Buchnera aphidicola (Therioaphis trifolii): one gene and its partner. The protein of the gene in region 2 binds, or shares a complex with, the protein of the main gene of each other region. Links are inferred from orthologs where the notes say so. Each region holds a gene or a part of one and is shown on either strand. Other genes may lie near its edges.

Evidence for each region.
Region 1: the proteins of secY (region 2) and secA are in contact, whole or in part, in a crystal structure (PDB 3DIN), measured with the Thermotoga maritima proteins. The link is inferred for Buchnera aphidicola (Therioaphis trifolii) from one-to-one orthologs. Residues at the interface, in WP_004081795.1 of Thermotoga maritima: Glu108, Gly109, Glu110, Glu111, Ala236, Glu237, Arg238, Arg239, Ile240, Thr241, Ile242, Gln243, Tyr244, Ala245, Arg246, Arg247, Val248, Thr249, Gly250, Arg251, Arg252, Val253, Tyr254, Gly256, Ala257, Ser258, Thr259, Tyr260, Leu261, Pro262; in WP_004082002.1 of Thermotoga maritima: Glu261, Ala262, Arg263, Lys300, Ala301, Arg302, Thr303, Ile304, Ile305, Leu323, Tyr324, Asp325, Pro326, Val329, Ser330, Tyr333, Ile336, Lys340, Phe345, Val349, Glu363, Phe364, Tyr374, Ser375, Gly376, Gly377, Glu393, Ile395, Thr482, Ser483.

What each region holds. Positions count from the first base shown.
Region 1 is NZ_CP032996.1:153,299-156,670, reverse strand. The notes cover bases 1-3,019. They hold secA (preprotein translocase subunit SecA), read right to left. Parts: upstream 2,656-3,019; coding sequence 346-2,655; downstream 1-345. Other genes in these bases: truA (tRNA pseudouridine(38-40) synthase TruA), read right to left, coding at 2,982-3,019; D9V81_RS02135 (hypothetical protein), read right to left, coding at 2,652-2,813; D9V81_RS00735 (GMP reductase), read right to left, coding at 1-274. In the rest of the region: more of truA, read right to left, coding at 3,020-3,372. UniProt on the Escherichia coli protein: Required for protein export, interacts with the SecYEG preprotein conducting channel.
Region 2 is NZ_CP032996.1:356,183-359,440, forward strand. What follows is about bases 354-3,258. They hold secY (preprotein translocase subunit SecY), read right to left. Parts: upstream 2,523-3,258; coding sequence 1,185-2,522; downstream 354-1,184. Other genes in these bases: rpsK (30S ribosomal protein S11), read right to left, coding at 354-570; rpsM (30S ribosomal protein S13), read right to left, coding at 589-945; rpmJ (50S ribosomal protein L36), read right to left, coding at 1,023-1,139; rplO (50S ribosomal protein L15), read right to left, coding at 2,519-2,968; rpmD (50S ribosomal protein L30), read right to left, coding at 2,973-3,155. Also shown: rpsD (30S ribosomal protein S4), read right to left, coding at 1-156; more of rpsK, read right to left, coding at 181-353. UniProt on the Escherichia coli protein: The central subunit of the protein translocation channel SecYEG. Consists of two halves formed by TMs 1-5 and 6-10.

The DNA of each region.
Region 1 (3,372 bases), 200 kb from region 2 along the record:
ATGTATTAAAAATAAAATTTTTCCAATTTTGAATACTATAATATTTATGTATAGCTGTTAAAATATTAAATTTTGATAATTTAACTGCCATACTAAATGTACCTACAGTATCCATATTTGAAGCAATAATAGGAACTCCTAAATAATTAAATTTAGAGTATTTAAAATTTATATTTCTAAATAAATTGACTTCTGAACGACTTTTTAATGCAGATCTTTTAGGTACAATTAAAACATCTTTAAAACCTAATTTAATATCTTCTTCAATACGCATAATTATATTCCAAATAATATGATAATTTTATATATTTAATAATTTATACAAAAATAAAAATTAAATAAAAATCATAAATAAAATATTTTCTTTATTATATTTGAACTAATTTCATATTTTAATATATTTAACATATTTGAAAATATAAAAAATGATTCTTTAATATATTCTTGTTTAGGATCTTTTTGCGAATATCCTCTAAAATGTATTCCTTGACGTAAATATTCCATAAATAATAAATGTTCTTTCCAAAAAAAATCTAAAATATTTAATATAATTTTTTTTTCAATTTTTCTAATATTATCATATCCAATTTTTTTTTCTATTTTTTTATAATTATATTGTATTTTTTTATATATTTTATTTAAAATTAATTTTTTAGAAATTAATAAATTATTTTTTAATAATTTTTTAAATGAAAATATTAAATTAAAATCATTTTTAAAAATATTTTCTAAATTTATAATATCATTATGATAATTATTATAATTATCTAAAATATTTTTAATTATATCAATTAAATTTTTTTTTATAAAATATTTAATATTTTTAATTTTTAAAATATTATTTCGTATAAGGTAAAAAATATTTCTTTGTGTATTTAAAATATCATCATATTCAATTAATTGTTTACGAATTTCAAAATGATAATTTTCTACTTTTTTTTGAGCAAATGATATTGCACTTGTGATCCAATGATGTTCTATTGGTTCTCCAAATTTTAAATTAAAATTTAAAATAATTTTTTTTATATTTTCTGAAATAAAAATACGTATTAATGAATCTTCTAACGATAAATAAAATCTAGAAGAACCAGGATCTCCTTGTCGTCCTGTTCGTCCTCTTAATTGATTATCAATACGACGAGATTCATGTCTTTCAGTTCCAATAACATGTAAGCCTCCTAATAAAATAACTTCATTATGTTCTTTCTGCCATTTTTTTTTTATATCATTTAATTTATATTTATTTATTTTTTCATTAATTACACCGCCTAATATAATATCTGTACCTCTTCCAGCCATATTAGTAGAAATTGTTACAGCTTTTAATTTTCCAGCTTGTGAAATAATAGATGCTTCTTTTTTATATGATTTAGCATTTAAAATATTATGTTTAATACCTAAATTAAATAATTTTTTAGAAATTATTTCAGATTTTTTTATTGAAGTTGTACCAACTAATACAGGTTGTTTTTTTAAAAAACAATTTTTAATATCTTCAATAATAGCATTTATTTTTTCTTTTTCAGTCATATATATTAAATCAGGTAAATCTTTACGAATCATCGGATTATTTGTAGGTACAACTATTGTTTTTAAACCATAGATTACTTGAAATTCAAAAGATTCAGTTTGCGCAGTTCCTGTCATACCAGAAATTTTTTTATACATTTTAAAATAATTTTGTAAAGTAATTGATGCTAATGTTTGACTTTCATCTAAAATATTTACATGTTCTTTTGCTTCTATTGCTTGATGTAAACCATCTGACCATCTTCGATCTAACATCATTCGTCCAGTATGTTCATCAATAATAATAATTTTATTATCTTTTATTATATAATCAATATCACGATTAAAAATAAAATGAGCACGTAAAGCAGCAATAATATATTGAATAAAAATAAAATTTTGAGTTGAATATAAAGATTGATCTTTATTAATAAAATTAAATTTTAATAATAAAAATTCAAATTTTTTTAAACCATTTTCAGTTAAAAAAACTTGTTTATTTTTCTCATCAATAAAAAAATCACCATCTTTAGATGAATAATTTATTTTTTGTGTTTTTTGTTTAACAAAATAAGGAACCATTTTATTAAAAATATTATATACTTCAATATTTTCTTTTGAAGACCCAGAAATAATTAATGGAGTACGTGCTTCATCAATTAATATTGAATCTACTTCATCAATTAATACATAATGTAAAGTTTTTTGAACTTTTTTTTTAGAAGAAAATACCATATTATCACGAAGATAATCAAAACAAAATTCATGATTTGTACCATAAACAATATCAGAATGATACGCCTTTTGTTTTTCTATTATAGACATACCTGATAAATTAATACCAACTTTTAATCCTAAAAATTCAAATAATGGTTTATTTTTTTTAGCATCACGTTGTGCTAAATATTCATTCATTGTTACTATATGAACTCCATTTCCACTTAAAGCATTTAAATATGCAGGTAAAGTTGAAGTTAAAGTTTTTCCTTCACCAGTACACATTTCAGCAATACAATTTTGATGTAAAATCACTCCTCCCATTAATTGAACATCAAAATGTCTCATATTAAAAATTCTTTTACTAACTTCTCTTACTGTTGAAAAAGCTTCAGGTAATAATTCATCTAATGATTTTCCATTTTTTATACAATTTCTAAAAAATTGAGTTTTTTTTTTAATTGATCATTTGTTAATTTACTAAAATAATTTTCTAAATTATTAATATTATATACAATGTTTTTGATTTCTTTTGATATATAATTATTTTTTTTATTAAACAATTTTTTTATTATTTTTAAGAACATATTATTAATCTCATATAATTTTATTAATATATAATTTATTATAAAAATATATTATAAATAAAAAATTAAAATTTATAATTAATTATATTATAAAATAAAATATAAAAATACAATTAAAATAAAATGATTTATTATTTATTTTTAATAATATTGTATTTTATAATAATTTTAAAAATTATATACAGGAATTTTAAAACAATTAGGATATTTAATTGATAAAAGATATAATCCATAAGGATTAGCAGTAGAAGAACAAAAAGAACGATTTTTTTTTTTTAAAACATATATTATCCATTTAAAATTTTTTTTCATCTTACCAATATCAATTAAACAACCAATAATATTTCTTACCATATATTGTAAAAAAGAATCAGCCTCTATATCAATAAAAATAAATTTTTTTAATTTAAATATATTAATATTAATAATTTTTCTATATGGAGAATTAGATTGACAATAATTAGATCTAAAAGAAGTAAAATCATATTCTCCAATAATACATTGACTAGCTTTATACATTTCTTTTATATTTAATTTTTTACTAATATAATTAACACGA
Region 2 (3,258 bases):
TCCATATTCAGATAATCTTGATCTTCTTGATCCTTGTTGACCAGGTAATTGATTAATTTTACATTTTGAATCAAGAGAACGATATCCTGATTTTAAAAATAAATCAGTATTTTCTCTACGACTTAATTTTAATTTAGGTCCTAAATATTTTGCCATTTTAATATCTCAAAATTTTAAAATTTATACACGACGTTTTTTTGGTGGACGACAACCATTATGAGGAATTGGAGTGATATCAGTAATATTAGTAATTTTAAATCCTGAAGCATTTAAAGCTCGAATAGTAGATTCTCTTCCCGGACCTGGTCCTTTTACCATAACTTCTAAATTTTTTATTCCATAATCTTTAATTAATTCCACGCATCTTTCAACAGCAACTTGAGCTGCAAATGGAGTAGATTTACGAGAACCTCTAAATCCAGAACCTCCTGAAGTAGCCCATCCTAAAACATTACCTTGACGATCAGTAATTGTAACTATTGTATTATTAAAAGATGCATGTATATATGCAATTCCATCTAAAATTTTTTTTTTAATTTTTTTTTTTGTTCTAGTTACAGATTTTACCATATTATAAACTCTCTAAAATTATTTTTTTATTGGTTTACGAGGACCTTTTCTAGTACGAGCATTTGTTTTTGTTCTTTGACCTCGTACAGGTAATCCTCTACGATGACGAAAACCTCTATAACATCCAAGATCTATTAATCTTTTAATATTTAATGTTTTTTCTCTTCTTAAATCTCCTTCTAAAACCAATTTAGATATTGAATGACGTAATAAATTTAATTGCTTTTCAGTTAAATCTTTAATTTTTGTAATTTTAGATATATTACAATATGTACAAATATTTTTAGAACGAGTTTTACCTATACCATATATTAAACGTAATGCAATAATGGTATGTTTATCATTTGGAATATTAATTCCTGCAATACGTGCCATTATATTCCTCTATAATTATATTAATAATTAATATTATTATAAATAAACAATATTATAAAGTAAATTTTTAAAAAAAATTATCCTTGACGCTGTTTATGTTTTGGATAACTAGTACATAATACTCGAATAACATTTCTTCGTTTAATAATTTTACAATTTCGACATATTTTTTTTACTGATGTTCGTACTTTCATAATAATACCATATTTATATTTATAAAAATATTTTATTTTATTATTTTATATAAAAAAATTATTTATTCCTAAATTTGATTTTTTTAAAATAGAATTATATTTATTTGATATCATCAATGTTTGAAATTGAGATATAAAATCAATAATTACAACAACAATAATTAATAATGAAGTACCTCCAATATAAAATGGAACATATATAATAATTCTAAAAAATTCTGATATTAAAAAAATAAAAATAATATATAAAGAATTTATAAAAATTAATTTATTAATAATATCATTAATATATTTTGCTGTTTTTATTCCAGGTCGAATTCCTGGAATAAATACACCAGATTTTTTTAAATTTTTTGAAATATCTACTGCATTACATATTAAATTAGAATAAAAAAAACAAAAAATAGTAATTAATATAGAATAAATTATTATATAACATATTTTACCAGGTTGTATATAATTTTTTATAATAGATAAAATAGTAAAATGAAAATTCATTTCTAACCATGAACATATTGTAGATAAAAGAATAATAATACTTGATGAAAAAATTACTGGTAATATACCTGACATATTAATTTTTAATGGTAAATGCGTATGTTGCATTATATACATTTTATGTAAATTACGTTGTTTAGAATGATATAAAATAATTTTTCGATAACTTTGTTCAATAAAAACAATAAAAAAAACTATTAAAAAAATTAAAATAAAAATAAAAAATAAAAATAATATTGATATATTACCATAATACATTTGATGAAATATATTTATTATATTTAAAGGTATCTTAGATATAATACCAATAAACATAATAATAGAAATACCATTTCCAATACCACATTCAGTAATTAATTCACCTAACCACATTAATAACATTGTACCAGTACTTAAACTTAATATTGTACTAAAATAAAAATAAAAATTTGGATTAGGTATCAATATTTGTATACTTAATATTTTTGGTAAAGAAAATGATATTATAGTAGATTGTATAATTGATAAAATTAAAGTAATAAATCTGGTATATTGATAAATCTTTTTTTTTCCAATTTCTCCTTCTTTTTTAATATCTGATAATCGTTTGATACTTAATGATAATAATTGCATAATAATAGAAGCAGAAATATAAGGCATAATACCTAATGAAAAAATAGAAGCATGACTTAATGCACCACCAGAAAACATATTAAATAAATCAATAATTGTATTTTTTTGCAATTTTAAAAAATTTGATAACATAGAAATATTTATACTAGGAATAGGTATAAAAAAACCAATTCGAAAAATTATTATTGCAAAAATTACAAAAACAATTCTTTGTTTTAATTCTAACAAAGTTTTACTAAAATTTTTTAATTTATATTGCATGATATTAATCATTTTTTTGAAACTATTTCCTCAATTTTTCCACCTAATTTTTTAATAATCGAAAAAACACTTTTTGTTACTTTTAAACCTTTAATATCAATTTTTTTATCTAACTTTCCTGTATTAATAATTTTCACATATTTAATATTTTTTTTAATAATATTAAATTTTTTTAATATCTCTATATTAATTATTTTATTAGGTATTTTATTAATATCTGATAATCTCACTTCCATTTTAAGATTTTTTTTGTAAGAAGAAAATCCAAATTTTGGAATACGTCGATATAAAGGCATTTGACCACCTTCAAAACCCCTTCTAATACTTGCACCTGTTCTTGATTTTTGACCTTTATGTCCTCTACCACATGTTTTTCCTAAACCACTACCAATTCCACGACCAACTCTTTTTTTTTTTTTTCTTGAATTTTTTACAAATTTTAAAGTATTTAAATACAATTTTTTATCCTCTTGTAATTTTAATCATATAAGATACTTTATTAATCATTCCTCGAATAGATGGAGTATCCTTTCTAATTACAGTATGACCAATCCTCCGTAATCCTAAACCTAATATTGTTGCTTTATGTTTAGGTAAACGACCAATACTACTTTTAATTTGCGTAATAAAAATTTTTTTTATCATTTTTAAATTATCCTAATATTTCATAAATAGTCTTATTTCTTTTAGCAGCAATAGATTCTGGTGATTGCATATTTTTTAAACCATTAATTGTTGCCCGAACTAC